2 regions of the Sporomusa aerivorans genome follow, and region 1 is predicted to be linked to the other one. Evidence: riboswitches for the same ligand, from Rfam matches in the RefSeq annotation. Region 1 holds a riboswitch; the other holds the start of a gene.
What was found. Region 1 has a riboswitch for FMN ahead of ribB (3,4-dihydroxy-2-butanone-4-phosphate synthase). Riboswitches for the same ligand answer to the same signal wherever they lie in the genome.

Region 1 (15,063 bases):
CCAGGAGTGCGTTTGCGGCAGCAGTTATTTGGCTGGCTTTTCGCCGGTCGGAGTTTCGCTGGAATAAGGTATTGTTGTGTGGCGGGGTGGCTTATGCGGTAATGATGCTGACTTTTGTGGCCGCTATGAAATTGACTACGGCCGCCAATGCTATTTTGTTACAATACACATCGCCGATTTACGTTGCAATTTTGGGAATGATTTTTTTACATGAGAAACCGGCTTTGCAGGATTGGCTGACCATGGCCGCCACTGGCGGCGGTATGATTTTGTTCTTCCAGGATCAAATGTCAGAAGGCGGCATGCTCGGCAATATTCTGGCTATTGCCAGCGGGGTGGCGATGGCCACTATGGCGGTGTGCATGCGGCAGCAAAAAGAGGGCTCGCCGTTTGTCGCTGTACTGGTAGGTAATGTGCTTACTTTTTTCTGCGGGTTGCCGTTCATGTTTGACAGTTCGCCGGGAATGGGCGGCTGGGCGGCTATTGCGGCGCTGGGCTGCGTTCAACTGGGGTTAGCGTATGTCTTGTACTCCCTGGCCATAAAATCGGTAGTTGCCCTTGAGGCGACCATTATAACCATGATTGAGCCTATTCTTAATCCAATCTGGGTTTTTCTGCTGTTGGGCGAGTGGCCGGGATTTTGGGCGCTTGCTGGCGGCGGCGTTATCATGACCGCTATAGCGGCCAGGTATGTCCTGCCGGCTTTAAAACCGGCAGCCGTTTTGACTGAGAAAGAGTCTTCCGGCCAATAAAATAACCAAATAAAAGCTAAGGGAACTGCAATTGGCAGTTCCTTAGCTTTTGTGGCAGTGTGAGTTTACCGCGTCATTTAAGAGTCCGCACAGTATATCCAGAGCCTCGGGCAGATCGTTGTCTGTCAGGTTGGTCCAGCAAATCCGTAAATGATTGGTTTCCGGCTCACCCGGGTAAAAAATGGAGCCGGGGAGAAAATGCACTCCGCGGCGATGAGCCTCGGGAACGAGGTGGTCGGTATTAATGCCTGCCGGCATGGAGAGCCATAGATGCAGACCGGCCGACTGCCGGGGACGGATAATACGGGGATCCAGACGGCTTTCCAGTGTCTGCAGGACACTTTTGCGACGGGTGTCCAGAAAGATGCTCAGCTTGCCAATGGTCTTTAAAAGCAGCGGATTTTGAAAAAATGGCAGCAGTGATTTTTGCAGCCATAGCGGAGAGCCCAAGTCAGCTATAGACTTGGCGGCAAGCAGACGGTTGTAAATACTTCCGTCCGCCGCCAGTACGCCCAGCCGTATGCCGGGAAATAGAAATTTACTAAAGCCTTTAAGATAAATGACCCGCCCGTCGGTGTCCAGCGCTTTTAACGGAGGCGGCAGAACTGAATTTTTTATCCGGGCCATTTCCAATTCACGGTGCGGCTCGTCTTCCAGGATGAGGACATTGTGCTCGCGGGCAAAGGCTAAGAGGTCTTCGCGGCGCGACAAGGGCATGATGGCACCGGTGGGGTTTTGACCGGTGGGGACTGTGTAAATGGCCTTCAGGCGGAGATGGAGAGCCAGGTCTTCCAGAATATCAACCCGTATGCCGTTGGCATCCACGGGGATGGGCTGCAGATTGGCATGGGCCAGGCGAAAAGCGTCAATAGCGCCTGAGAAACATGGCGTTTCTACCGCGATGGTATCACCGGGGCCAAGGAATGTGCGGGCGAAAAGGTCGATGCCTTGCTGGGTGCCGCTGGTAATCAGCAATTGGTGAGGCTTAAGATGGATGGACAAACACTCCAGATACTGTGTCAGAGCCAGTATGAAATCAGTATCCCCGCGAAAATCAGCGTATTGTCCCAGCGTATGGGGATATTTCTCCAGCGTCTGGCGAATGGAGGACTGGATTAAGGGGGTGGGCAGCAGAGAATGGTGTACGCAGGCTGACGCCAAATCCAGGATATGCGGCGGCAGGCGTATCGAGCTTTGGCTCCAGAAGCTGGCCCGGGGCAGATAGTCGGCAATCGAGAGCTGCCAGTCAAAAGGGGGCGCAGTATTGTTGACGGCAGTCTTCAGTTCCCTATTGCGCACGAAGGTTCCTTTGCCGCGCGTGGTTTCTGTCAGACCGCTGTTATCCAGCATTTTATAAACCTGATGGGCGGTTACCAGGCTAATGTGCAATTCTTCGGCCAGTGTCCGGACCGAAGGCAGGCGGAAATTGGGTTCCAGCAGGCCGGAACGGATGCGCTGGGCAATCTCCAGATAGATTTGCTCGCGGATAGGAACCGGGCTTTGGCGGTCAATCAATATTTGCATAGGCCCTCCGACTGTTATATTGATGATTTGACTGTTATAGTGATTTGGTGGTTATATATGAACAATATACCATATTGTTATATAACAGAAAAGAGGAGGGAAGTCATGTATATAGTGTATAGTCTCATGTGTCTCATCTTCGGTACAACATTTTTAGCCATTAAAATTGGCATCGATGCCGGGGCGCCGCCTTTTCTTTTTGCCGGCACGCGGTTCCTCCTCGCCGGCATAATCGTACTAACCAGCGTTAAACTAATGCAGGGACGGATTGGCCTCGAACCGGGTATGCGCAAGGATGTTGTCCTGGTGGGCACTTTCATGACGGCGGTTATGTTTGGCTGCCTGTACTTGGGCGAGAAATATATTTCCTCCAGTGTTGCCGCGCTGCTGGCGGCGACTACCCCCATTATGATCAGTATCGTCGAGTGGTTTCAGGGAATCCGGGATCATTTTCGGATTAAAGGCGCCGGCTTGCTTCTGTCCTTCATCGGGGTAGGAGTGGCAGTGCTGCCGGCGCTGGGAATCGACGTCGGCACTGAAGCCATTTTAGCGGTGGTGGTTATTCTGGCCGCGGAAGCGGGCTGTGTTTTTGGCACTATGACCTCGAAAAGAGTGCTGGCTGCCGGACTCGACCCTTTTGTGCTAAATGGCTGGCAAATGGTGGTTGGCGGGAGTATGCTGGTGCTGCTGTCGCTGGTTACTGAGCCGTGGGCAGGGGTAGTCAATAACCGGATCTTTGTATCCTGGGCATATCTTATCGTCTTTGGCTCATTGGCCGGACACGGTTCTTACTACTGGCTGGTGCGCCGGGCCGGACCGCTGCTGCCGTCCACCTGGACATATATTTCGCCGGTAATTGCCCAATTTGTCGGTTATTGTGTTCTGGGGGAATATTTGTCAGGATATTCCTTCGCCGGACTCGCACTGGTGCTTGGCGGGGTATATCTTGTGAGCAGGGCGGCCATGCTGGAACAGTGGCTTAAGAACAACGGCAAAGCTTTTGGGCTGTTTAAAAAGGAATCATCGCCAGAGTTACGTCAATAAAGGCCTTAAGCGCAGGCGACAGCCATTTAGCCTTATGGTAATGCATTTGAGCCTTAATATTAAAAGCAGGTCCGGCCCAGGGCAGCGCTACCAGCTGCCCGGCCAGAAGCTCCTGCTGGACGGTAATCTGCGGCAAAAAACCAATACCCCAGCCGTCGCAAACAAATCTCTTGATAACTTCGTTGCTGCTTACCCCCATGGCGGAGGCGGGCTTGACGCCGGCCTGGGTGAGGATGCTGTCAAAGAGCTGCCGGTAGCTGCACCCGGGTTCTGTCAGGATGAGCGCCTGACCGTTCAGGTCGGCAGGTATAACGGTTGATTTTTTTGCCAGGGGATGGGCAGGGGCGGCAATAACCGCCATTTGTTCCTCAAACAGCACGTGGGTAACCAGATCGGTTTCCAGACTGGGAACGCCGAGCGAAAAGACGAGGTCTACCGTATTTTTCCTAAGATGATCCCGGTAGACGATGGAGGTGTCGAAGCGAATATTTAGCTCTACTTCCGGATAACGCGAACGAAATTCCTGAAATATCCTGGGAAGCCGGTAACTGCAAAGCGATTCGGGCGTGCCAATGGTAAGGGATCCTCTGGGAACCAGGGAATTGCCTATGTGGTCCTTAGCCTCATCGGCAAGCTTAAGGATTTGATCAGCATAGTTATATAAGTGTTCGCCGTCTTTAGTCAGTTTTATTTGTTTGCCTAAGCGTTCAAACAGCATTGTGCCTAATTCTTCTTCCAGGGACTGAATTTGATTGGTGACGCTGGACTGCGCGTAGCCGAGCGTGTTGGCAGCTTTGGTAAAGCTAAGCAATTTTACTGTTGTCATAAAGGTTCGCAGTTGACGAAGCTCCATTTTTCAACCACCCATCTGTTTTAGTGAAGATATTCATTGTGATTATCAATTTTACCTATCGATATTACTATGATAGAATAGTTTTCAGCATGAGTCTATAGGAAATCCAGCAAAGATTTTTTTGAACTGGCTGGGACGAAAGCAGGCGACACGGGCGCCAATTCAAATCGCACTGACCGACAGATTGTAAAATAACAGAAAAACGTTTTATGAAAAGGAGCGGGATGGCAATGACACGAATCGCGTATAGCGCCGCGGAGGCGGTGGCTGTGGGGCCTTATTCCCATGCTGTTCAGGCGGGAGAGGTAATTTATTTATCCGGGCAAACGCCCATAAGCTCTGAGACTGGGAAACTTGCCGCGGGTGACATTGCGGCGCAGACTGAGCAATGTTTTAAAAATTTGTTTAATGTGTTGGTTTCATCCGGATTAACACCGGACGATGTTGTTAAAGTAAATGTGTTCTTAACGGATATGAATGATTTTGCTGCCATGAACGAAGTATATTCCCGGCGGTTTACCGCGCCATACCCGGCCAGAACAACCATTGGCGTAGCCTCGTTGCCACTTGGTGCCCGCATCGAGATAGAAATGATCGCCCGTAAAAAATAATTTATGCTGATGTATAAACTTAGATCACAATGGAAACAATAACTATGTAACAGGTGTCCTCCACGCAAGAGGGTTGCGAAAACATTACTTTGAATAACGCGCAGACATAAGCACCATACACATAGCCCCTGCCAGCCGGCAGGGGTTACTTTGTTTAAGAACCAGGCATTTATCTTTTCCTTTTCACCAGCAGTCTTTGTTTTTGGCTTAGAAAGAAGCAGCCGGGGAAAAATAGTGACGGAGGTGATAATGATGCCTACACCCAGGCCGGGACCGGATAAGTTCGGGATTGAGCATGAAATCAAGAATAAAGCAGGTAACAGACCATTGACGGACGAGGAAGTACGCGAGGAAGCCAAACGGTATACCGACAAAAATCATCCGCCCCGGTAAGATTCTAAGTCGTAATTTTAGAGGCATATAACAAAGTGACTAATGAGGCGCGGCTTGCGCAAAGCCTTTCGGACAAGCGCAAGCCGAAGTGCCCGAAAAGATATCAGTCGCCGGCTAAAAGATCAATCTGAAGCGCTGCACACAGTCTGCAGATTTTTTATTTATGCTTTCAGTAAACAGAATTTATTGGTACAATAAAATCCATGCATCAGATTAGAGAGGACGATGAAAATGATTGTAACAGTAAATAAAGCAATTCTCCATATTCTGGATTTCAATTCCGGTGTTACTGTTTTTTCCGAGCAGGAATTAGATATAGAAAGTAAAAGTGTTATTGCATTTTTAGCCAAGCATATAGAAAAGTCGTATGCCGCCGCGAATTCTAAAACAGGCACGTTTCATCCTGAAAGCAAATTTAAACAGCAAGTGGCAGACTATCTGGCGGGTAACCAGGAGTTTATCGGTTTCTCCGTGTATGTGGCCGAGCTTATGTACACCGCCGTCGCGCAATCAGATGTACAGGTTTCAACCGATTTGCTGATTTGCGATTGCAGTATTGATGACACTCGTGCAATCGCAATCTTGAAATGCAACAATAGAGTGGGCTATATCCACCAGGTGGTACAGGAAAATGATAAACTGAAAAATGATATCATCAATCATTATGCCATTTTGCCGGGACCGACGCAAAAGCTTGATGAATATGCCTTTATTGACGCAGAATCCTTAGATATTAAATTTATTGATAAAAAACGGGAAGTTAATGGTCAAGAGACTTATATTATTGCCGATAATATATTAGAGTGTAGTTTTTTGCCGTCGCAAAAAGAGACCATCGAACTAGTGAACTCCATAACGCGTATGGTGGCGGAAAATCATGGCCAAAGTACGCTGGAGGCGGCTTCCAAAACTAAAACCTATATTGCTGAAAACACCGAAGTATCCGAATACCTCGATCCGGTGGAACTGGGTAAAGAGGTCTTCAGCTCCTCCCCCATCATGCAGGAGGAGTACGTAAGAGAAGTAAAAAATGCCGGTCTGCCGGAAACGGTCAAGATTGATAAGACGCTGGCCATGAAAGCCAGTAAAAGTCATAAAATCAAAACTGATACCGGGATTGAAATCACATTCCCGGCCGATTACTTTCAAAATAATGATTTTATCGAGTTTATTAATAATGCTGACGGAACGTTATCCATTGAGCTGAAAAATATTGGCAGCATAACCAATAAATAAGTAGAGGAGTACCGGCCAAGCAACTAATAGGACAAGTTCTTAATAGACTACGTAGCGAAAGGATTTCAGCAAACCAATGGCAAAATTGATGTCAATATTTACTACTATACCGTTTGGTTTACTTATTCTGACAGTGTTTGCGTATTGGCGCATCACGGCTGATCATTTGCAGATTGCGGGAATGGATAATCTTGCCTACGCCGTCTTTGGTGTAGGTCTGATACTTAGCTGGTGGTTCAACCGCAGCCGGGTCTTTTTTATCACTGTGGTACTGGCCCTTTCCCACTATGCCCTGAGCGGTTTGGCAGCCCTTCATACAGGCATGCCCTCGCTAACGACGGTAGTGTTTCCAGTCATTTGTACCTTAGTGCCTATCAATATTTTAATTTTTTCCTTGCTGAAAGAACGGGGGATCTTTAATTTTTGGGGTCTGGGACGCTTTGCGCTGATTGCCTTTCAATTGTTTTATGTCGCAATGGCTATTACTGCCAATGACCTCTCGTTATTAAACTTTTTTCGCCAAAATGTTTTGACCGGCGAGTTGGCAGCCAATGCGGCTATTCCCCAGCCGGCCGTGCTGGCGTACGGTGTTGCATTTTTATCTATGTTCAGAAAACAGCTGCACAGCCGGTCGCACCTGGATAATGCACTTAGCGTTGTATTGGTTGCTTCTTTGCTGGCCTTACAGGCCAAACCCGCAACAATGGCCGGCACCATGTTTTTTAGCGTAGCCGGCATAATGCTTATCATTGCCGTAATCCAGGACTCGTATTCGATGGCTTACCTGGATGAACTGACAGGTCTGCCCGCCCGCCGGGCTCTTAAAGAAGAGTTGATGAAGCTGCGGGGCGAGTACACTATCGCCATGGTGGATATCGATTTTTTTAAAAAATTTAATGATACCTACGGACATGACACGGGTGATGAGGTACTTAGACTTGTTGCCTCGGTACTGAAGAAGGTGACCGGGGGAGGGAAGGCTTTCCGCTATGGCGGGGAGGAATTTACCATTGTCTTTCCGCATACCGCCGTTGCTGACGCGCTGCCGCATTTGGAGAAACTGCGGGCGGCAGTGGAAGAATGCCCTTACGACTACCGGGGAAAACAGAAGCAGGAAGGCAAGAGCAAGAAAAAAGCGTCTGCCAAAAAGTTATTTGTAACCATCAGTATCGGCGTAGCCGAACGCAGTGAAAAACATCCGGAAACGCAGGAAGTCATCAAAGCAGCGGATAATGCCCTGTACCGGGCCAAAAAGAAAGGGCGTAACTGTGTAAGTAAGTAGATTATGGAAAGCGATGAACAGTGCTGGCATCTTGGCCGGCACTGTTTCATTTTTTACTGCAATCTGGCGCAAATTACCAAAAGGGTTAGCGGCGGCGGATAACGAACAAGTCCCATAATATAAAATGATTCTGATCCGATTGGTGATTTTTTGGTCTTAAAAGTCTTTGGCTAATTACGCACGGAAAGGATTGTTGTTATGGTTGGGAAACACAGAAATCCCAGGCTGGATTTGCTGTGTTGTGTGGTTGTGCTGATAATTGTCGCTCTTATTGCCCGTCTTGGCTATTTGCAGATCGCCAAAGGGGGAGAGTTCTACCAGCAGGCCGACAATAACCGCATCAGACTTATGCCTGTTATGGCGCCCCGCGGAATTATGTATGACCGCAGCGGGGCACTATTGGTTTCCAACCGGCCTGGTTTTTCTGTATCGCTAGTCCCGATTAACGGGCCGATAGCGGACGAAGTGCTTGAGAAGCTTGCCGCAATTTTAAACATGAAGGCTGCCGATATCAAAACCAAGATAAAAGAACAGGCCAACCCGCTTGAGCCAATTCGCATTAAGAACGACGCCAGCCAGGAGATTATTACGAAAATCGAGGAACGCAGGAACGATTTGCCGGGAGTGGTCATTGAGGTTCAATCCGTGCGAAATTATATATTTAATGAATTGGGTGCGCACATCTTCGGCTATGTCAACGAGATTAGCGATTCAGAGCTGGAGAGTAAGAAGAAGGAAGGCTATAAAACCGGCGATATTATCGGCAAGTTCGGACTGGAGAAGTATTACGACAAAGAATTGCGCGGCATTGACGGCGGCGCCCAGGTAGAAGTGGATGTCAACGGACGCCCGGTACGCATGCTGGGCAAGAAAGAACCTGTACTGGGAAACAGCCTGGTTTTGACACTTGATGCCAAAATACAAAAGGCTGCGGAAAAAGCAATGGATGACCGCCTCAACTACCTGCAGAAACGGCTCGGGAATCCGCAAGCCAAGGCCGCCGCTGCTGTTGTTATGGATCCTAGGACAGGCGCTATTCTGGCTATGGTCAGCCGTCCGGCATTCAATCCAAATCTATTTAACGGCGGAATATCTACAAAAGACTGGCAGGCCATAAACGATAACCCGTTTAATCCGCTGCAGAACCGCGCTATCGGCGCTGAATACCCTCCCGGTTCGGCGTTCAAGATTGTTACCGGTACGGCTGCCCTGGAAACAGGCAAGCTAACGCTGGAGGAGAAAATCCTTGATACCGGACGGCACTGGATCATACCCAAAGGCAATGCGCATGGTGCGGCCTTGGGCTGGATTGACTTTAATGAGGCCCTGGTGAAATCAGATAACGTATTTTTTTACGAATTAGGTAACCGGCTGGGAATTGATACTCTGGAAAAATGGGCGAGAAAGTTTGGTTTAGGGGCAAAAACCGGTATTGATCTGCTGGGCGAGGATACCGGTTTAGTAGCCAACCGTAAATACAAGGAAAAGGTATACGGTGAGGAATGGTACCTGTCGGAAACCTTCGACGCCGCCATCGGCCAGGGCTTTCAACTGGCAACGCCGCTGCAAATGGCTACGTTAATCAGTCAGGTGGCAAACGGCGGTCATCGCTATCGCCCGCATCTTGTAAATAAAATAATCTCCCCTGAAGGGGAGACGCTAAAAACCTTTTCGCCGGAGGAACTGGATACTGTGCCAATAGCAGACAAGAACCTGCAGGCCATTCGCAAGGCCTTGCGTGAAGTTACCATGCCCGGCGGTACGGCAGGATATATTTTTGATGGTTTTACGGCCCAAATTGCCGGGAAGACAAGTACGGTGGAAAACTCGCACGGGGATGATCATGGCTGGTTTGTTGCCTACGGACCCTATGACAACCCAACGATAGCCATTGCTGTAGTTGTGGAGCAGGGCGGCTACGGCTCAGACTCCGCGGCCCCTATTGCCAGAAAGATTATGGAAGCAGCCTTCGGTCTGCCTGAATCCAAAGATGCGGCAGACGAACTGGCTGCGCAAGAAGCTGCAACTATGAATTCGCCGAATCCTAAAAATTAACACTTGCCAGAGGACCGTTTATTTCTGGCGTGGCGGTGCCGGTAAAGCAATACTAGGATTAGGATAAGGGGAAAAAGTATTGCCCAGCCGCCAAACAAAAAGATGATTGCAGAGAGTGCCGCACTGCCCCAGGCGGATATCTTCAGGGCGGTCCCGGGAAGAATACGGGCGGCTGCGATCATACCGAGCGTATAAACAACGAGAAAATTGGCGCTGGGAATGGCGATAAGCGGCTTTAAATCCCAGGTCAGCAGATAACTTAGCAAAAGCACCAGCAAATAAAGCGGTGCAAAGGAAACCAGCGCAACATGAGGGGTTTGAAACTGCGGGTGCAGCCGGCTGAAACGCTGGGGAAAGTGGCCATCCCGGGCCTGGGCGTAGACAAGGCGGGAAAAGCCGGCGATAAAAGTGTGAACAGGACAGTAACACACGATAAAGCCCAAAAGAGCCACCAGTGAGCCTGCCATATCTCCCCAGCGGTAGGAAACAAGTGTGATCATTCCTGTTACCGGATCGTCCGCTTGGTATGCCTCACTGCCCACGGTAATAAAAGCCACTGACAAGTATAAGAGGTTTACCAATATGACGGCAGCTCCCAGGCTTACAGGAATATCCCGGCCGGGATTGCGAAATTCTTCTGCCAAATGGCCAATCATCTCCCAGCCGATAAAGGCGAAAAATAAAAGTGTCATAGCCTGGCCCACCGGGAACCAGCCATTTGGCAGGAACGGGGTAAATGCCCGGGCTTTTATTTGCGGTACAGCCGAAAGCACGGCTGTGGCCAGGATGAACAAAATAGCGGCAACCACCAACACTTGTGTATGGCCGGAGAGCTCGACGCCTCTAAAGTTAAGGGCTATGGCGACAAGTAAAAGGCCTGCCGCCGCCAGGTGTATACCTGCCGCCGGCCAGGAAAAAATGCTGCCAAGGTAATGGGCGCCTATTAAAGCAGTGACCGGCATGCCAAACGGCATGGCGCTCAGCATAAGAATGCCGGTAATCCGGCTGGCGTCAGGGCCAAATGCCTGACGTACATAGGTGGCCATCCCGCCTGAATCCGGAAACCGGGAGGACATGGCGCCGATAACAATTACCATCGGCAGTGAAACCAGTCCCATCAGCAGCCAGCTGATTAATGACGCCGGGCCGGCCATTCCGGCGGTAATGGCCGGCAGTACCAAAATACCTGCGCCGAGTACGGCGCCGATGGTTAAAGCAGTTCCTTGCACCCAGGAAATGCTTTTTCGGAACTCAACTTGTCGTTGCATAAATAATACGCCTCACTTATAAAGCAGACTTAGCTTCAGGTGGGGCTTTAATCCCATCTGAAGGTTAGTTGTCGGATAAAATTTCTTGACCGGAAGTTGATTATATCCTAGCATAAAGATAGGACTCCTGATAAGTCGATTGTTTTGATAGAAACAATCGGTTTTTCCGAAAGAAGTGGTAGTGTGTTTATTAAGAACCTGGAAGTCTTCCTGACGGTGGCCAGGCTGCTCAACTTTGGCGAGACGGCCCGGACGCTTAATTATTCGCAATCTACAGTGTCTGAACAGATCCGGGTCTTGGAAGAGTATCTTGGGGTGAGGCTTTTTGAACGCATCGGCCGGCGGATTTTCCTGACTGATCAGGGAAACATGCTGGTGCCGTTTGCCGAGCGGATGGTCCGGGACGCCGAGGAACTAAAAAATTTGTTTAGTGACACCGGTACAGTGACTGGCTCCATAACAATAGGATCAGCCGAAACGCTCTGCGTGTTCTGGCTGCCGCCCATGCTAAAGAAATACCGGCTGCTTTATCCACAGGTGAAAATAAATATAAAAGTAGGCAACTGTATCGATTTTCCGCAGTGGCTTCAGCAAAATATCATTGACGTGGCATTCGGGCTTAATGACGAATCAGCCCGGCAGCAACTGCGGCAAATAGATCTTTTTTGCGATGAAACGGTTTTTATTGTTGCGCCTGATCATGGACTGGCTGCAAAGCCGCTATTGGCCATTGGCGGGCTGGCAAGGCAGACCTTGCTCTTGCCTGAGGGGTATTGCGGCTATCCGATGGACTTGAAAAACCTATTGGAGGAAGAAAAGGTGCAGGCCAATACCATTATGGAGTTTGGCAGTCTGGAGTCTATCAAACAGTGTGTCAGGAATGGCCTGGGCGTTTCCCTGCTGCCTAAAATCGCCGTAGCCGGGGAACTGGAGCGGGGCGAGCTGATTGCCTTATCCTGGCATGGTCCGGCTATTCCCATTGAGGCCAGAATGATATTTCACCGGGATAAATGGATGTCACCGCCGCTAGCCGCCCTGGAGAAGCTAATTACTGCGTCCATACCTGAATGAGCTGGAAATTCGAGCTTGACCTTGACAATATCAGGAAACGGAGTATTCTATAGGTAAGACTTATTCTCAGGGCGGGGTGCAAGTCCCCACCGGCGGTATTCTGGATTCTTTCCAGGCAGCCCGCGAGCGCTCCTTTAGAGGAGGACAGCAGATCTGGTGAGATGCCAGAGCCGACGGTAACAGTCCGGACGAAAGAGGATGAGACAGTGGAGCTTCGATTTGTTAGCATGCTTTGTTATTGCTGTCTTTTCATACGCCCTGATTCTGGTAGGTCGACCAATCTTAGGAGGCGATTACTTTGAATCAGAATGTACTAGCAGAGTTTGGCAATTCGCGGGAAAGGGTCGAGCGGGCGCTTGCCGCATTGCGGCAAGGACAAGGTGTCCTGGTAACCGATGATGAAGAACGGGAAAATGAAGGCGATATTTTCTTTGCGGCCCAGTCGCTGACAGAGGAACAAATGGCTATATTGATCCGTGAGGGCAGCGGCATTGTTTGTTTGTGTCTGCCGGCGGAAAAAGTGCAGGCACTGGCATTGCCAATGATGGTGGCGGATAACACCAGCCATTTTCAGACAGCGTTTACTGTTTCGGTGGAGGCCGCAGCCGGGGTTACTACCGGTGTTTCGGCCGCCGACCGGGTGGTCACAGTAAAAGCGGCTATTGCCGATGACGCGTCACCGGCCAGCTTGCGCCGCCCAGGTCATGTATTTCCGTTACGGGCCCGCCCGGGTGGGGTATTGGAACGACCGGGACATACCGAGGCCAATGTGGATTTAATGCGTTTGGCCGGGTTGCAACCTTATGGCGTATTGTGTGAACTAACCAATCCGGACGGTACAATGGCCCGGCTGGCTGAGATTGCGGCCTTTGCCCGGCAGAAGAATATGGCAATGGTAACTGTTGAAGATATTGTTACATACCGCCGGCGATTAGGAGTTTAAAGGCATTTAAATAAAGAAAATCCGTAGGCGTGCTGGTCTGCGGATTTTTTGTATAAATCACTTTTAGTTTAGGGCATTGCAGTTTGCGCTTTTCGTTCACGTCCCGGCGCAAGCCGTGCTTTCTACATCTTTGTGGCTGGGAGGACATAAACCCTGTGAAAATACTAATTGACGCCGATGCCTGTCCCAAGGCCGTTCTCCAGCTATGTGTAAAGATAGGCCAAAAGTATGATATACCTGTCTGGACGGTGGCGAGCTTCAATCATAATATTGTGTCAGACCACCATATAACAGTGGGCGGTGAATCCCAGGAGGCTGACATCAAGATAATTAACCTAACCGCCGCCGGGGATGTTATTGTTACACAGGATTGGGGTTTGGCCTCAATGGTGCTGGGAAAGGCAGCCTTTTGCCTCAGCCCTGCAGGGCGGGAGTATACACCGGATACCATCGGTTTTTTGTTGGAAGAACGGGAAGCCAAGGCCAAATTCCGGCGTGGCGGCGGCAGAACCAAAGGGCCTGCCAAAAGAACGCCGGATGATGATAAGCGATTCACGGCCGGACTTGAGCGAATACTAACACGGGTAGATAACAATTGACAACCAAAGATAAGGCAAGTGGCCGCTCACGAGTGAGCGGCCACTTGCCTTATCAAATATAATTTTAATAAATTGGTACGATAATAAAATACATATGCAATGCAGCGTAAAACTGTAAACAGGAGGTTACTGTTGTGGCAGCAAAGGTAATCCCATTTCCCAAAACATCCGGGCCCGATTTGAACGAGATTGAAAAGTTAATACGATTATGGCTGACAGAGATGTCGGAAAGCCGTGATTTTGTAGATACCATAGCGGCAAGAATGATGACTTTTATTGATGCATATGCAAGTAAAACCTTTGAGCCGATTTTCAATTTGGCTGTACCGCCGCATTTGTCGGCGGAGGAAAGGCACTCACTCCTGGTTTCGATTGAAACCGGTGTTGACAATACGGCGGTGCAAGTGCAGGAAATGGTCAACCGGATAATAGTTGAACGACTGTTTCTCGAGGTAGAAATATACGAAAGTGCTCAAAAAAGGCAAAGCCGGCACTATCCTACAGTTTAATTTGAGCGAAAAGAAACTTGGCGTTGCGCCAAGTTTTTATTTTTCTGCAGCCAGTCGTTATTTATTTCTATAATAATAGGCGGTTTTTATTTAATAATAATTATCAACATGGTATAATAAAGCAAATTTAGGTACACGCTGAGTATTGATGAACAGGAGGTTGATATGATGGAAAAGAACTTTTTAACAGCAGTGAAAGATAGAAGAACCTATTATGGGATTAGCAAAGAGCCTGTTATTGCTGATGAGCGCATTCAGCAAATAATAACCGATGCGGTTAAGTATACGCCGTCTTCCTTTAATTCGCAAAGTGCCCGGGTGGTAATTTTGCTGGGTGAGCAGCATGACAGCCTGTGGGACATTACCCTCGGCGAGCTGAGAAAAGTCGTGCCGGCGGAAAATTTTGCACCTACCGAGGAAAAAATCAATTCTTTCCGCAAGGGCTACGCTACAGTATTATTTTTTGAAGACATGGCTGTTGTTGAAAAACTGCAAAACCAGTTTTCGCTTTATAAAGATAATTTTCCGATTTGGTCCAATCACTCGTCCGGCATGCTGCAGTATGTAGTTTGGACTGCGCTAGAAATAGAAGGCTTCGGCGTGTCGCTGCAGCACTACAGTCCGCTTATCGACGCCGCGGTCAGCGAAAAATGGCAAATTCCCGCGAACTGGAAGCTGATTGCCCAGATGCCGTTCGGCAAACCTACAGCAGCTCCCGGAGCCAAAGATGTCCAGCCTTTGGAGCAGCGTGTGAAGATATATAAATAGCCAATAGGTTGTAATGCTCAGCCTGCTGTAGGAAATAAAATTTACCAGACAGCAGGCTGTTGATTTTTTTTTATGAGCGGGATATAATATTTAGGTAACATTTGAGCAAGTTTGCGCGGCGGTGGAAGACGGCATGGATGACAGCTATTATATGG
Region 2 (15,063 bases), 2.6 Mb from region 1:
TGGCGATTATCTCCAGTGGAACCCTTTCGGAAATAGTCAGGCCATAGCCTTCCAGTGCCACGCGTTTGCGCGGGTTATTGGTAAGCAGCCGGATACTGGTTAACCCGAGATCGGCCAATATCTGTGCGCCAATGCCGTAATCTCTAAGATCAGGGGCAAAGCCCAAGAGTTCATTGGCTTCAACTGTATCCTTGCCTTTATCCTGGAGGGCATAAGCACGGATTTTATTAGCTAAACCAATACCTCTGCCTTCTTGCCGCATGTACAGCAGGACGCCGCTGCCTTCTTTTTCTATACGCTTTAAAGCTGTTGCCAATTGATCGCCGCAATCGCATCTGAGGGAACCAAGCACATCCCCTGTCAGGCATTCGGAATGCACACGGACTAAGACATCAGGCTTGTTGGCTACATCTCCTTTTACCAATGCGACATGGCATTGGTTGTCAAGCTGGCTTTCATAGGCAATAAGCTTAAACTCGCCATATTTCGTCGGCAGATTGGTTTCAGCAGCTCTGGTAATAAACCGTTCATGCTTCTTGCGATATTTAATCAGATCTGCGATTGTAATGAGTTTAAGGTCATGTTTTTTGACAAATTCCATCAGCTCTGGTGTCCGGGCCATGGTACCATCTTCATTCATAATTTCGCAGATTACACCTGCCGGATAAAGGCCGGACAGTTTGGCCAGGTCGACAGCAGCTTCAGTATGGCCGGCACGTCTTAGCACACCACCTTCGCAGTAGCGTAACGGGAAGATATGCCCTGGGCGCCGAAGGTCACTCGCTACTGTTTTCGGGTCAAGTACCGTTTGAACCGTCGTGGCCCGTTCATGAGCCGATATGCCGGTAGTAGTCTCTTTGGCATCAATGGACACGGTAAATGCCGTACAATGATTATCTGTGTTTTCGCTTACCATCGCGCCGACATTTAGTTCATCCAGCCTGCTGCCGATAACGGGCATGCATATGAGTCCGCGTCCGTAAGTCGCCATAAAATTAATGGCTTCCGGGGTCGCCTTCTCAGCGGCCATTAAAAGATCACCCTCGTTTTCACGATCCTCATCGTCAATGACAACAACAATTTTGCCATTACGATACTCTTCAATAGCTTCTTCAATAGTGTTGAATTTCACGTAAACTCCTCCGTTTGCACTGGCTTGATTTTAGTATTTAAAACACATTACAATGTAAAACCATGTTGTTCGAGAAACCCAAATGTTATTTTCTCAGCCGGTTTGGCAGCATCTCTTAATCCCAGAAGCTTTTCGACATATTTGCCAATAATGTCTGCCTCAAGATTAACCGGTTCGCCGATTGCCTTAAGACCCACAGTGGTTTTGCCTGCCGTATGGGGAATGAGTGATACCGTAAACCAGTCATTCCCGTAATCGACAACAGTGAGACTTGTACCATCTATAGCAATGGAGCCCTTATGGATAATATAGCGCATGACTTCCGGAGCAGCACCAACGCGGACAATAACCGCATTATCATTTTGTTCTTTGGCCAGAATTCTGCCTACACCGTCAATATGGCCGCTCACAATATGGCCGCCCAGCCTGTCACCCACACGAAGTGTACGTTCCAGGTTGACGGTATCGCCTGGCTTGAGCCCGGACAAAGCAGTACGGTCCACAGTTTCCGGCATGACATCGGCCGTAAACCAATCATGGCTAAAGTCCACAACTGTCAGACAGGTGCCATTTACGGCAATACTGTCTCCGAGCTTGACGTCTGCCAGTACCGTTTTGCCGGCAACAGTCAGGCGAACAGATTTAGCGCCGCGGGCTATATTTTTAACCTTTCCCAATTCTTCCACAAGTCCGGTAAACATCTCGTCCCTCCCGTCTGGTGATATACCCGCTGATTAACATATCATTGCCGATATTTTTAGTAGTAACGTCTTCTAAAGAAATGGCCTGATCAACCGAAGGTATGCCCTCGCCCCCCACCGGGCTTGGCGCGGTTTGGCCGCCAATTATCTTTGGGGCAATAAATGCGTATACTTTATCGATTAGGTTGGCATTGAGAACAGCGGCATTAATTCTGGTGCCGCCTTCAATAAATATGCTGGAAATCCGGCGTTCACCCAAAACCGTAAAAAGCTGACGCAAATTAATACCTGATTGCATCGAATCAATTTCGAGAACTTCTACACCCCGGTTTCTCAGCGCAGCAATACGCTCTACAGGCGCCGCCTGACTTACCGCAATAATGGTTGGCGCCTCTTTATCCGCTACAACATTGGCGGTCAGCGGTGTACGGGCCAGGCTATCTATAATGATTCTTACCGGATTCTTGCCGCCTTGCGGTAACCGTGCGGTCAATTGCGGGTTGTCAGCCAGTACGGTACCGATACCTACTAAGATGGCGTCATGCGTATCACGCAGTTTATGAACTTGTTCTCTGGCCGCAGGCCCTGTTATCCATTGAGAGTGACCCGTATAGGCAGCGATTTTTCCATCCAGCGACATCGCCGTTTTTAAAATACCGAACGGCAACCCTGTACTTATCCATTTGATAAAAACTTCATTCTGCTTTGCTGCCTCGGCTGCCAGTACACCTTCCACCACTTCGATTCCGGCTGCCTTCAGCTTTTTGAGGCCATTGCCGGCAACCAGCGGATTAGGATCAGTCATGGCTACAACAGTTTTTTTTATCCCGGCAGCAATCAAAGCGTCGGCGCAGGGACCTGTACGTCCATGATGGGAGCATGGCTCTAACGTTACATAGATCGTCGCGTCTTTAGCCAAATCGCCTGCTTGCGTCAGAGCATGAATTTCAGCATGCGGTGTGCCGGCCTGACGATGCCACCCTTGGCCGACGATGCGTCCGTCTTTGACAATTACCGCTCCTACCAGTGGATTGGGGCTGGTGCGGCCTGTAGCATACTCTGAGATGGCTAATGCCTGACGCATATAATATTCGTCCATGAAACCCCCCCAGTTAGCGATAAAGTGGTAATTTGATCTTCAGGTGGGTTTTAACCCCGCTGAAGGTTCACCCTTTATCCTCTTTCTTAACTCATCGCTGATAAGCGGAATAGTCACAGGAAAATTAAAAAAACTGCTGATAAGCTTTTGGGGCTATCAACAGTTAATATAGGCAGTTTCGAAAATGCCGCACACGGCAGAATTACGCCTTTTACCATCCAGACTATACTGTCGGCTTCGGAATTTCACCGAATCAGCCGTATTACGGCTCGCGGGCTATACCGCCGGTCAGGAATTAAAAGATTGCTCTTTTTCACCTTGCCCCAAAGGCTTACTATGTAATTTTTTTTAACCATAATAACTCTATCTACTGTATATGTTACCATTAAGCGGCATTTTAATCAAGCCCCGCGAATGTCTTTTATTGCCTGAGCGATATCCGGAGCGCCATATACGGCCGAGCCGGCAACCAGGATATTAGCGCCGGCGGCTATTACCTGGCGGGCGGTTGCGGCGTTAATGCCGCCGTCGACCTCTATGTCTACCGTGAGGTTACGTTCATTAAGCATTGTTTTTAAGCGGGAAATCTTGTTAACCGCTCCCGGAATGAACTGTTGACCGCCAAAGCCGGGATTCACACTCATGATCAGGATCATATCAACGTCCGCCAGCACTTCCTCGACTACCGGCAAAGGTGTTGACGGATTGAGAGAAACTCCGGCTTTTTTGCCTTGCTCCTTGATATTTTGAACCAGGCGGTGCAAATGCGGTGCTGTTTCAGCATGTACGGTTATGATGTCGGCACCTGCCTTGGCGAAAGGCTCAATGAAGTCCTGGGGATTAGTTACCATCAAATGAACATCAAACGGTAGTTTAGTTACTTTGCGGATAGCAGCTACGACTGGCGCGCCAAAGGTAAGATTGGGTACAAAATGGCCATCCATGACATCAATGTGTACAAGGTCAGCTCCTGCCTTGTCTATTTTAATAATCTCCTCAGCCAGGCAGGAAAAATCAGACGATAAAATCGAAGGAGCAATCTTAATTGTATTCATTTAATATCCTTTCTTGCTATCTTTTATTTCTGCAAGTATTTCCAGGTAAGACTCATATCTTTCAGGATGGATGAGATTATCGGCAACAGCTTGCTTAACAGCGCATTGCGGTTCTTTAAAATGCAGGCAGGTACTAAATTTGCATTTAGCCGCTATGTGCGAGATTTCAGGAAAGTAATCCATAAGATGGGACTCTGCCAAATCGGTAAAGTCTGTAAAACTAAACCCGGGCGTATCCACCACGAAACCGCCGCCGGCCATGGGCAGAAGCTCAGCAAAACGGGTGGTGTGTTTACCACGGCCGATTTTCTGGCTGACCTCGCCGGTTATAAGTTCCAGCCCAGGTTGAAGAGCATTTAGCAATGTTGATTTGCCGGCCCCGGACGGACCGGCAAAAACCGTTATTTTGTCATGCAGCAGGGTCCGCAATTCCTCGATGCCCAGCCCAAATTTAGCGGCCACAGTAAGCACTTTATAGCCGATTCGTTCATAACGCTCGGTTAGTTTCGCGATTACTCCGGTATCGGCCAGATCGATTTTGTTAATACAGAGAACAATCTCCAGTTCCGAGAATTCGGCTACAACCAGAAACCTGTCCACCAAAGCCGGATTAATATCAGGATTAACTGCGGCAAAAGTTAGAACGACCTGATCAACATTTGCGGCCAAGGGACGCTTAAGCAGGCTTCGGCGCGGCAGTATATCTTCTATCACACCTTTATCCTGACTGGTTAATGTGTAAGTTACCTCATCACCAACCGTAAGTGAAAACCGTTCTTTCTTAAACCGGCCGCGAAGCTTGCAAGTAACAATCTTGCTGCCGGTTTGTATATAGTAGAAACTGTTATACGCTTTTACTACAATACCATTCAGCACATGGCGCCTCCTAATTCAAGCGTATTTAAATAGTTTGCTCTTGCAGCAGCTTGTCGTTGATATATACCTGCACGCGGATTTGACCTATCCCCTCGACCGTCTTTTCAATTCGTTCGCCTGGTTTGTGTGTCCCTTCATAGACAATACGGCGTCCGTTAGTATCTGTTACTACGATTTGCAGCGGTTGACGGGATGGACCGTCAGGCACGGTTACCTGAACTACAGCCCGTTTAACAGCACTTGGCACACCCTTGGCGACAGAAAAGTCAATACTGGTTCCCTCAGCCACTTCGGTAGCTGGAGGCGGATTCTGGCTGACGATGGTGCCGGGAGGATATTTGTCGTTAGCCGTTTCTGTTACTTTTCCCTGTTTTAATTTAAGACTCTCCAACTGGGTAGCTACTGTCGTCATAAGCGATCCTTGAAAATCAGGCAGTACAACTTTTTTCGGACCAGTTCCCTTACTGATGACAATATCGATAGCTGTTCCTTTGGTTACCTGGGCTGGTGGCCGCGGATTCTGGCTGACAACCGTATCCTGCGGTGCATCCTCGGTAAACTGCTCGTCAACCCGGCCCAGTTTAAGTCCTGAATTTTTTATTTGTAGCTCAGCATCACGTCGATTCAGCCCGCGCAGGTCTGGAACAACAGTCACTTCTCCGCCTTTGCTGACAATGACAGTTATCATTCGCTGTTCTTTAACCGTTGTGCCGGCCTCAGGCTGCTGGGAAATAACGTGGCCGGCCGGAACTTTGTCGCTAAACGCATCTGACACTGAAACACGCAGGTTATTACTAATAAGAATGTTACGGGCGGTATCTACCTGTTTGCCGACAACATCGGGGACAGTAATTTCATTTAGGCTCCAAAACTTACCAAAACCAAGAAATGCAGCCAGTGCCGAAGCAATCAACAGAAATAACATACTCCCCAACAGCCAGGGCTTGGTTATCTTTGTGCCGTTGGCTTGCGCGCCGGCAGCTGTGGAGCGCAAAGGTGTATGAGGCGCTTTTTGGTCAGCCGGAGATGTAATCGGTGGAAGTACTTGTGTTGGAAAATCCGTATGCGAGAGTCTGCGGGTGCGGTCATCCTGTAAATAATTCTGAGACATTCTAAGGTCTGTAATCATTTCGCCGATGTCACTAAAACGGGCTGCAGGATCTTTATGCATAGCCTTGAGTACAATGGCCTCAATCAAGGGCGGAATTTCATTATTTACCTCTCGCGGCGGTTTCGGTTCTTCCTGCAGGTGTTTGAGAGCAATACTGATGGGCGATTCACCGGTAAATGGCACCTGGCCTGTCAGCATTTCGTACAAAACAACACCAAGAGAATAAATGTCGGATTTAGCCCCAACTGCTGTTCCCTTGGCCTGTTCAGGAGAAAAATAATGAACAGAACCGATAATTGTACCCGAATTGGTCATGGTAGAAGAGGTAACTGCACGGGCAATACCAAAGTCTGTAACTTTAATGCGTCCGGAGCGGGTAACAAGAATATTATGAGGCTTAATATCGCAGTGCACTAAATTGTTTTGGTGGGCATGCTCCAGCGCCTCGGCAATTTCGATAGCAATACGCACCGCTGTTTCCACAGGCAATGGCGCTTCCCTGTCGATCTTGTCCTTAAGGGTTTCGCCGGAGATATATTCCATGATTATATAATAGGCCTGGTCATCGAGACCAACATCGTAGATATTAACGATATTAGGGTGCGAAAGCTTCGCAGCTGCCTGCGCTTCGCGCCTGAACCGGCTGACAAATTCCTCATCATCGGTGAACTGAGAACGCAGTACCTTAACAGCTACCGAACGATCCAAAAGCTTGTCATGAGCACGGTATACGTCGGCCATACCGCCGCCGCCAATGCGTTCTAATATTGTATAACGATCATCAAGTGTTCGATTGAGCATCGATTCACCCCCTTAACGTAATGCCTGGGCTAATACTTGCCGGGCTACCGGTGCGGCAACACCGCCGCCTGAACCGGCATTTTCAATGATTACTGCTATTGCTATTTGCGGATCGTCAGCAGGTGCAAAGCCTATAAACCAGGCATGTGGCGCACCATGCGGGTTTTCAGCGGTTCCAGTTTTGCCGGCAACCTGGATACCCCGTAAAGCGGCCGCCGAGCCTGTACCCTCGTTGACTACACTGACCATCATCCCGGCTACCAGCTGCGCTAATTTTTCATCTACCGGCGACAGCCAGACTGACGGTGACGTTTCTTTAAGAATACTACCGTCAGGCCCTGTAATTTTTTGCACTACATAAGGTTTCATTATGATTCCCTTGTTGGCGAAGGTTGATGCCAGCATGGCCATTCTGAGCGGTGTCACAAGCAGACTTCCCTGGCCAATGCCGGTCTGAGCCAAATCGCCGTCACTTAGCTTGGCAAAGTCAGGCAAGCGGGATGCATTTTCCTGAATGTCACTGCTAAGTGACTGGTTTAAGCCGTACCTTTCAAAGTTTTTGGCCATTTTACTCCTGCCTAAATCCAGTGCCAGCTGACCGAAAGTAACATTGCAGGAAACGGCCAAAGCCTGCTCTAGATTCAGTTTGCCATGGGCCCTGTTGTTGGCTTCCGGCAATGTATAATCAGGACCGATGGCAAGCTGCCCGGAACATATAAACTGACGGTCGACCGTAGCCTTTTGTTCGGCTAATGCGGTTTCCGCTACCAGAACTTTGATAATGGAACCAGGAGGATATAGACCTTGCGATGCACGATTAAGCAAAGGGCTGCTTGCTGCTTGGGAGACGCTGCTCCAGTCGTCCTCCAAGGTATTGGGGTTAAAACTGGGCTTACTAACCATAGCTAATATGGCTCCGGTTTTGGGCGAAAGAGCGACAATGGCTCCCCGGTTGCTGCCCAGTGCCTGTGCTGCAGTCTGCTGCAGCCGGGCATCGATTGTCAACGTAACTTTATTGCCTGCCTTGTTTGCAAATAACTGGCCGATGGCTCCCAAGCGGTGTTCGGGGTTGATTTGTCCGGAAAGAAAACCGTCAAATGTACTCTCTACACCAGTTTTGCCATATTTCGGATTGTCATAGCCTACGATATGAGCAAACAAGACCCCATATGGATATTCACGCTTATATTCGTTTTGATCCGATAGTTTGCTTTCAGCCAGTACCTTGCCGTTGCTGTCAATGATTTGACCTCGTTCCACCCGCTTCGATGCCTCGGCTGACCGCCTATTGAGCGGGTGAAAAGCAAGGGTATCGCTTTGGAAAATCTGTATATAGGAAACATAACCAAGCAGCACGATTAACAGACTAAGGGAAAAAATTGCTGTTTTGTAAATGTTGCGGCGGATGGAGTTGTTAGGCTTATCATAATTACTCATTGGGCGCTGTCGCCTCCGATACGGCATATAACATACCCAGCAGGATAAAGCTTGAGACCATTGAACTGCCGCCGTAGCTAATAAGCGGCAGGGTTATGCCTGTCAGTGGCAGGAATTTGGTAACTCCGCCGATAATAACGAAGACCTGCAGCGCAGTTAATACTCCTAAGCCGCTGGCCAACAGCATGGTAAAGGGGGTCGGCGCGGACAGAGCCGTGCGGAAGGCGCGATATACCAATAAAATGTAAGCGACAATAACGGCTGCTGTGCCGGCAAGCCCCAATTCTTCCCCAATAGCGGCAAAGATAAAGTCAGTATGAACTTCCGGAATAATTGTAGGATAACCGTACGTCAACCCGGTTCCGAGAAGTCCGCCGGAGCCAAAAGCAAATAATGACTGAACAATTTGATATGCCCTTCCGCTGGGATCAGCCCAGGGATTAAGCCAGATGTCTATTCTTATTTGTACATGAGGAAACACAAAGTAACAAACAGCAGAACCTGCGACAAACAATCCCAGCGCCAAAGCGACATAGCTTAATCTGCCGCTGGCCATATAGGTCATAATTACTGTTGTACCAAAATAAAGTAAAGCTGAGCCTAAATCACGCTGAACAATCAGCATTGCCATGGTTAAACCCCACAGCGCTAAAAGCGGGGCGATAAAACGCGGGTGCGGCAGGGTCAGCGGTCCATACTGTTTGGTAGTGTAACTCAATAACTGCCGTCGTTCGCTTAGGTAAGCCGCCAAAAAAATGATAATCAACAATTTGGCAAACTCGGAAGGCTGGAATCTTACCGGACCCAATATCACCCAGTTTTTGTTACCGCCTATGTCAACACCAAAAACAATCGTGATAATCAGAAGAATTAAGCCGGCAATGCCGCAAAGATACTTATAATTAGCAATCAGCTCGGCTTGACGGAAAACAAATACTGATATGACAAAAGCAATTAAGCCTGCTACTAGCCACATCGCTTGCGGGATAAATAAATCCGGACGCAGTCTCAGGATAAGTGTTAACCCGATAGAGGCTAAAAATACAGCCAGCGGCAAAAAGAACATGTCTCTGGCAGAGGAGAAACGACGTATAACAAGAGGTGTAACGATCCAGGCAAGAATCAGACCCAGAACAATACCAAGGCCCTGGGAGGAAAAATGATGACTGGTCAGGGTAACTGTAAGGTAGCCATTGATCAAAATGAGACCGGCTAATGCGAGTAGGCCAAACTCAGATAGTTTTGTGTTTCGCATGGCTAATCCTTATATTGTACAAGGACGGCAGTAATATTATCATAGCCGCCGGCTTGTCTCGCCTGGTCTACAAGCGTGTTGACAATTGCCTGGGGACTGCTGTATTGAGAACAAATCTTGAGTATGGTATCTTCACTGAGCATATTTGTTAACCCATCTGTGCACAACAACAAACTATCACCGCTCTGCCAGGAGAACTTGCCTGAGTCAACAGTGAGCATTTCACTGGTTCCTACCGCGCGTGTTAGAATATTGCGGTGAGGATGCACTTGCGCTTCCTCAATGGTGATGCTGCCACTTTGCATAAGCTCCCAAACTAGGGAATGGTCGCTAGTTACCTGCTGCAACACATTTTCCTTGATAAGGTAGAGTCTGCTGTCACCAACATGCCCCCAGTATACTTCAGAGTCATCGGCATAGATTGCGGTAACTGTGGTACCCATTCCGGAGCATTCGCTTTTGGACTGAGACATCTGATAAATAATGCTGTTGGCCTTGATAATAGCATCTTTAAGAAGCTCTTCCCAGTCGGAGTGCTGGGCAAATTTTTTTATGTATTCCTCAATTGTGGAGACTCCCATATTACTGGCAATTTCTCCGGCAACATGTCCGCCCATGCCATCGGCAACGACAAATAAGTGCGGTGGTAAAAATACATAACTGTCTTCATTCGTTTTTCGTACCATGCCAATATCTGACTGTGCAAACGCCAGCATGAAAGTTCACCTCTCAAACTTAAAAGTAACTGCCCCGATTTGAATGGTATCCTCGTTTACCAGGGCAGTTTCTTCTTCTATCCGTCGGCCGTTTAACAGCGTGCCGTTGGTACTGTTCAAATCAGCCAGCAGGTAGTTGTGTCTAGATCTTGATATACAGGCATGTTCATGGGAAATAAAGCTATCATTGATAGTTATGTCATTGTGCTCGCTGCGGCCAATTATTAAGCTGTCAACAATGGCAAAAACCGTTTGGGATAATAGCGCCTGCTTATCATCAATGACAACCAGCCTGGCGGGCTTAAGAGCAGCGGGATTTTCTGAAACACATCGCTGTGGTGGCCTGTTAGTAGCCAGAACCGCCAAATCGCGGGTAGCGAGTTTTACTACCCTATATAAAAAGTAATAGAGCAGTAATACCAGACTGTACTGCAAGGCTACTACCACAATATTCAGCACTTGCATTTTTCCGGGCAATCTACTTCACCTCATACAAAATAACGGTATTGCCTACTTTGATTTTATCACCGCTATTTAGCTGTTTATGAGTAATACGGTGGTCGCCGACATAAGTGCCATTAAGGCTTCTGGCATCATGGATGACATGGTTGTTGTCTTCATAGACAATATAGGCATGCAGCCTTGAGGTATTCATATCTGACAAAGGCAATTCATTAGTATTGCGGCGGCCAATATTAACCCGGTTTGTCGAGCATTCTACCTTTAAGCCGGCATCCAGACCATCGATAACAGTCAAAAGAGCATGCAATAATTTTTGCGGCGGATGAATTAATAAGGCCGGTTGATCCAGTTTGTTAAAAATCCGGGTGTCACCGGGATTGGATGCGTCAGTGGCGGTTTGGTCCGGTTCTTCATAAGGCGCTTCGGTAAAACTGGAGATAATGCGAAACGTCTGCCCGGTTAATTTATCATCGGAAAAAAGTTCAATCTTCGGGCTGCCTGCCATAGTATAACCTTTACTGCGGCTCTCTTCACTAAGATATGCCGATAAGTCGCCGCAAACAGCCGCAGCATATGGTTCCAGCCGCTCAAAGTCTTGAGCGTTGATGTAAACGGTATAGTGATTCGGCACATAAACATGTGATACACCAACAGTACGTTCATTCTCCATTTCCCTGGCCAACTGCCTGGCTATTTCAGCCGGTTGCAGGCTGCTGGAAAACTGCCTGTTGAAAAAACCTTCGATATATTTTTCAAAAAAAATTTCAATATTGCGGACAAACTTCAACTTATAACAACTCCCGCTAAATTAAACCAATCTGTTTTAATTATACGCGATAAAGGCAATCTAGTCAAAATTAACCATTGCTCCGACCTACTTTGTGACGCAATTGCCCACAGGCTGCGTCAATATCTGTTCCCATTTCCCGCCTGATCGTGACACTTATGCGCTCCGTCTTTAGATATTGTTCAAATCTGGCGATCTCTTTGGCTTTTGGCCGTAGCAAGCCACGTTCGGGCACCGGATTAATGGGAATTAAATTTATGTTAGCCAAACGTCCTTTAAGCAGAAAAGCAAGTTCGCGGGCATGAGAAGGTTGATCGTTAACACCGGCTATCAGCGTGTATTCATAGGTAATACGCCGGCCTGTTTTGGCGGCATATCTGTCGCCGGCCGCGATGATTTGTTCGATCGGGTACCGTTTATTAATAGGCATCAATCTGGTTCGTAACTGGTTATCAGGTGCATGCAGGGAAATAGAGAGCGTAATGGGTAATCCCTCACCGGCCAAACGGTCTATTTCGGGAACTAAGCCGGAAGTTGACAATGTGATGTTGCGATAACTTAAGTTAAGGCAATAAGGTTCATGTATAAGCCGGAGGAAACGCAGCACATTGTCGTAATTGGCCAGAGGTTCGCCTGAACCCATAATTACAATGGAATCTACCTTCTGCCCGGTCTGTTTTAATAATTCATTAACATATAAAACCTGCGCCAGTATCTCGCCGCCTGTCAGGTTTCGCTCCAGGCCGCCGAGAGTTGAGGCGCAGAATGCGCAGCCCATAGCACAGCCAACCTGGGTGGAGATACAGATACTGTTGCCATAGGGTTGTCGCATTAAGACGGTTTCAACAGCCACTTCATCCGGAAAAGAAAGCAAAAACTTGCTTGTCCGGCCATCTCCCGAGTATTGAGCTGCTTTCTGGCCAAGGTTAAGAACGATACATTTTCCGGCAAGCTCTTCACGTTGGCCTTTACTTAGATTGGTCATGGCATCAAACTGGCGTACGCCGTGTTTATACATCCACTCGGCTATTTGTTTTGCGCGGTATTTTTCCAGGCCGAGCGGTTTTACTACTTCGAAAATTTCGCTGGCAAATAGCCCGAAAAGTTCCGTTCTTAAATTGTTCATAATCTACCGCCTTAAGCCTGTCGTTCCATGCGGGCAATAAAGAAACCGTCAACACCATCGGTGTGCGGCCATAGTTGCAGCATATCATCCGGGCGTTGTTGACCAGGCAGGTATTGACCTGTCTGGGTGAGAGAAAATTCAGGATGGCTATGAAGAAATGCGCTTACTACCTCCTGGTTTTCTTCCGGCTCGGTTGTACAAGTGCTGTATACTAAAATACCACCGGCTTTTACACACTCGGCTGCACTGTTCAAAATGGAGGACTGGAGCTTGGGGAGATCCTTAAGCATGGCGGCCGACTTGCGCCAGCGCGAATCAGGCTTACGTCTGAGTACGCCCAGTCCGGAGCAAGGCGCATCTACCAGTACTCGATCGGCTTTGCGCGGAAACATGCCGCCTAAATTAACGGCATCAAGCGCCTGCGTAGTAATATTGGTCAGACCTAGGCGGGCAGCATTTTCCCGGGTGATAATCAGCTTGTGCTCATAGATGTCGGTTGACAAAACCTGCCCCGTATTGCCCATTAGAGCAGCAATATGCGTCGTTTTACCTCCCGGTGCGCCACAAGCGTCTATAATAAATTCTCCAGGCTGGGGTCCGAGGATATGCGCCACCAGCATCGAACTTTCATCCTGAACCTGGAATAAGCCTTCCTGGAGTGATTTTAGAGTGCCGAGGCCTGGATGCCCGGAGCAGACGATGCCTTCCGGCGTCCAGACGGAAGGTTCGCAGGTAACCCCTTCCTCTGCCAGTTGTTTGAGCAACAGGTTCCGATTGGTTTTTACAGTATTGGTGCGCAGCGCAAGCGGCGGTGTAGAATTATTGCATTGGCATAGAGCCTCACAGGCGGTTAGCCCCAGACGCCCTAGCCACCGCTCAATGAGCCATTCGGGATGGAAATATTTTAAGGCGAGATACTTTACCGGTTCATTATTCCGGTCAGGATAAGCAATTTTTTCCGGGCTACGGGCTGCATTCCTGAGGATACCGTTAACAAACTTGACAGTGCCGGCATGGCCGTATTTTTTTGCTAGTTCGACAGCCTGATTACAGGCCGCAGAAGCCGGGATTCTTTCCAGAAAAAACAGTTGATAGATACCCATGCGCAAGATGTTTCTGATTACTGGCGCCACTTTTGCAAGGGGACGGCTCAAATACTGATTAAGCATCCAGTCGAGCGTATTGCCTGCTTTGACAGTGCCATATACCAATTCAGTAATCAGCCGCCGGTCCTGGTCTGAAAGCTGACCGTGCGACATCCGGCGGTTGATTTCTTTGGCTAGGGCAATGTTAGCGTATGCTCCATTGACTTCAACCTCATTGATTACATTTAGTGCGACTTCTCGGGCATTGATTTTTTTTGCCGTCATTTGCTGCCACCATCTTTATCTTCTTTATCTTGTGTCAAATCTGTATCGACTATAAAGTTTTTGATCGCTTGTTCAACCTTTTTGAGATCAACCCGGGTATTGCAGCAGGGACCAAAAGGCCGATCATTGAGAACCCCGATAACCGGGAGCGGGAAAACGTCTTGTATGCCGCTCGTCAGATCCCGTTCGCAGGCAATGGCCAACACAGCATGCGGGCGAAGGGTCTTTATTACCTTGCGGGCCAAGGTGCCGCCGGTAACGACTGCGAGGTGCACGCCGTACGCGGCAGCCAGCGATGACAGGTCGCCAATCTGGCACTGGCCGCATTGGCGGCAATTAGAGACGTCGCGGGTAATCTTGTACGGGCAGGTATCATTCTGCAGGCAATGCGGCGTCATAATGAGCAGTTTGTCGGGATTTACAGTAACATGCTTTTGTTTAATTAGATGATTACTTACTTCAATAAAAGAACGTTCGACACGTTCTTTATCAACATCGAACAATTTTCCAAGGCAGATAGCCATAGGAAACAGCAGATTAATGGCTGACCAGGCTAATCCCTGAAAAATTCCCAGGGTTCGAAATCCCAGGATGGCCAAGATAATGCCGATTACGCCACTGGCTGCCGCCAACAGGACAGCAGCCAGGAGTACGCCTAAGAGCATCGGCAAATAACTGCTAATGTTGCTTAAACCCGGCAGGCTCACGATCCATAAGCCATAACTGGATAGTGTCGCCACCAGTAAACTGATAAGTATAAGTATTAAAAAGAGACGTTTGCGGGGCCGGTGTACTACTTCAATCATTATTGCACCTTCTATTCAAACAAATTGCCAACTGTCAGGCAATAGCCGCAAACACAGTCACTGGCTTTCATCCGTCGTTTGGATTCGGGCTGGACTTCAAGTATTTCAATTGTTCCCTTGCCTGTCTCCACGACAAGGCCGTCTTTGGTTAATTTTGCAATGCGGCCGGGTTCTGAGCATGGTACAGTCTCATCATACACTTTAGTCTGCCATATTTTTAATGATTTATTTTGATATTTACAGTAGGCTACAGGCCAGGGATTGAGTCCTCGCACCAAATTATGAATGGCAGTTGCCGGCTGACGCCAGTCGATACGTTCGGTATCGCG

Region 2: linked by a shared signal. The riboswitch ahead of ribD (bifunctional diaminohydroxyphosphoribosylaminopyrimidine deaminase/5-amino-6-(5-phosphoribosylamino)uracil reductase RibD) and the one ahead of ribB (3,4-dihydroxy-2-butanone-4-phosphate synthase) in region 1 are both predicted to bind FMN.

What each region holds. Positions count from the first base shown of each region.
Region 1 covers NZ_CP156926.1:6,190,532-6,205,594, reverse strand. The annotation lists gene SATMO3_RS29585 (DMT family transporter) at 1-752, shown strand, start outside; gene SATMO3_RS29580 (PLP-dependent aminotransferase family protein) at 795-2,276, opposite strand; gene SATMO3_RS29575 (DMT family transporter) at 2,382-3,320, shown strand; gene SATMO3_RS29570 (LysR family transcriptional regulator) at 3,286-4,173, opposite strand; gene SATMO3_RS29565 (RidA family protein) at 4,404-4,784, shown strand; gene SATMO3_RS29560 (hypothetical protein) at 4,935-5,177, shown strand; gene SATMO3_RS29555 (nucleoid-associated protein) at 5,409-6,413, shown strand; gene SATMO3_RS29550 (diguanylate cyclase) at 6,490-7,695, shown strand; gene mrdA (penicillin-binding protein 2) at 7,894-9,750, shown strand; gene SATMO3_RS29540 (APC family permease) at 9,747-11,018, opposite strand; gene SATMO3_RS29535 (LysR family transcriptional regulator) at 11,202-12,089, shown strand; FMN riboswitch at 12,148-12,293, shown strand; gene ribB (3,4-dihydroxy-2-butanone-4-phosphate synthase) at 12,388-13,032, shown strand; gene SATMO3_RS29525 (DUF188 domain-containing protein) at 13,188-13,631, shown strand; gene SATMO3_RS29520 (hypothetical protein) at 13,766-14,140, shown strand; gene SATMO3_RS29515 (nitroreductase family protein) at 14,306-14,908, shown strand; gene tadA (tRNA adenosine(34) deaminase TadA) at 15,042-15,063, shown strand, end outside.
Region 2 covers NZ_CP156926.1:3,550,160-3,565,222, reverse strand. The annotation lists gene SATMO3_RS17040 (bifunctional 3,4-dihydroxy-2-butanone-4-phosphate synthase/GTP cyclohydrolase II) at 1-1,132, opposite strand, end outside; gene SATMO3_RS17035 (riboflavin synthase) at 1,180-1,833, opposite strand; gene ribD (bifunctional diaminohydroxyphosphoribosylaminopyrimidine deaminase/5-amino-6-(5-phosphoribosylamino)uracil reductase RibD) at 1,796-2,932, opposite strand; FMN riboswitch at 3,135-3,267, opposite strand; gene rpe (ribulose-phosphate 3-epimerase) at 3,334-3,987, opposite strand; gene rsgA (ribosome small subunit-dependent GTPase A) at 3,988-4,863, opposite strand; gene pknB (Stk1 family PASTA domain-containing Ser/Thr kinase) at 4,889-6,775, opposite strand; gene SATMO3_RS17010 (peptidoglycan D,D-transpeptidase FtsI family protein) at 6,788-8,212, opposite strand; gene SATMO3_RS17005 (FtsW/RodA/SpoVE family cell cycle protein) at 8,205-9,467, opposite strand; gene SATMO3_RS17000 (Stp1/IreP family PP2C-type Ser/Thr phosphatase) at 9,470-10,183, opposite strand; gene SATMO3_RS16995 (FHA domain-containing protein) at 10,190-10,660, opposite strand; gene SATMO3_RS16990 (FhaA domain-containing protein) at 10,662-11,432, opposite strand; gene rlmN (23S rRNA (adenine(2503)-C(2))-methyltransferase RlmN) at 11,503-12,558, opposite strand; gene rsmB (16S rRNA (cytosine(967)-C(5))-methyltransferase RsmB) at 12,570-13,913, opposite strand; gene SATMO3_RS16975 (DUF116 domain-containing protein) at 13,925-14,734, opposite strand; gene fmt (methionyl-tRNA formyltransferase) at 14,746-15,063, opposite strand, start outside.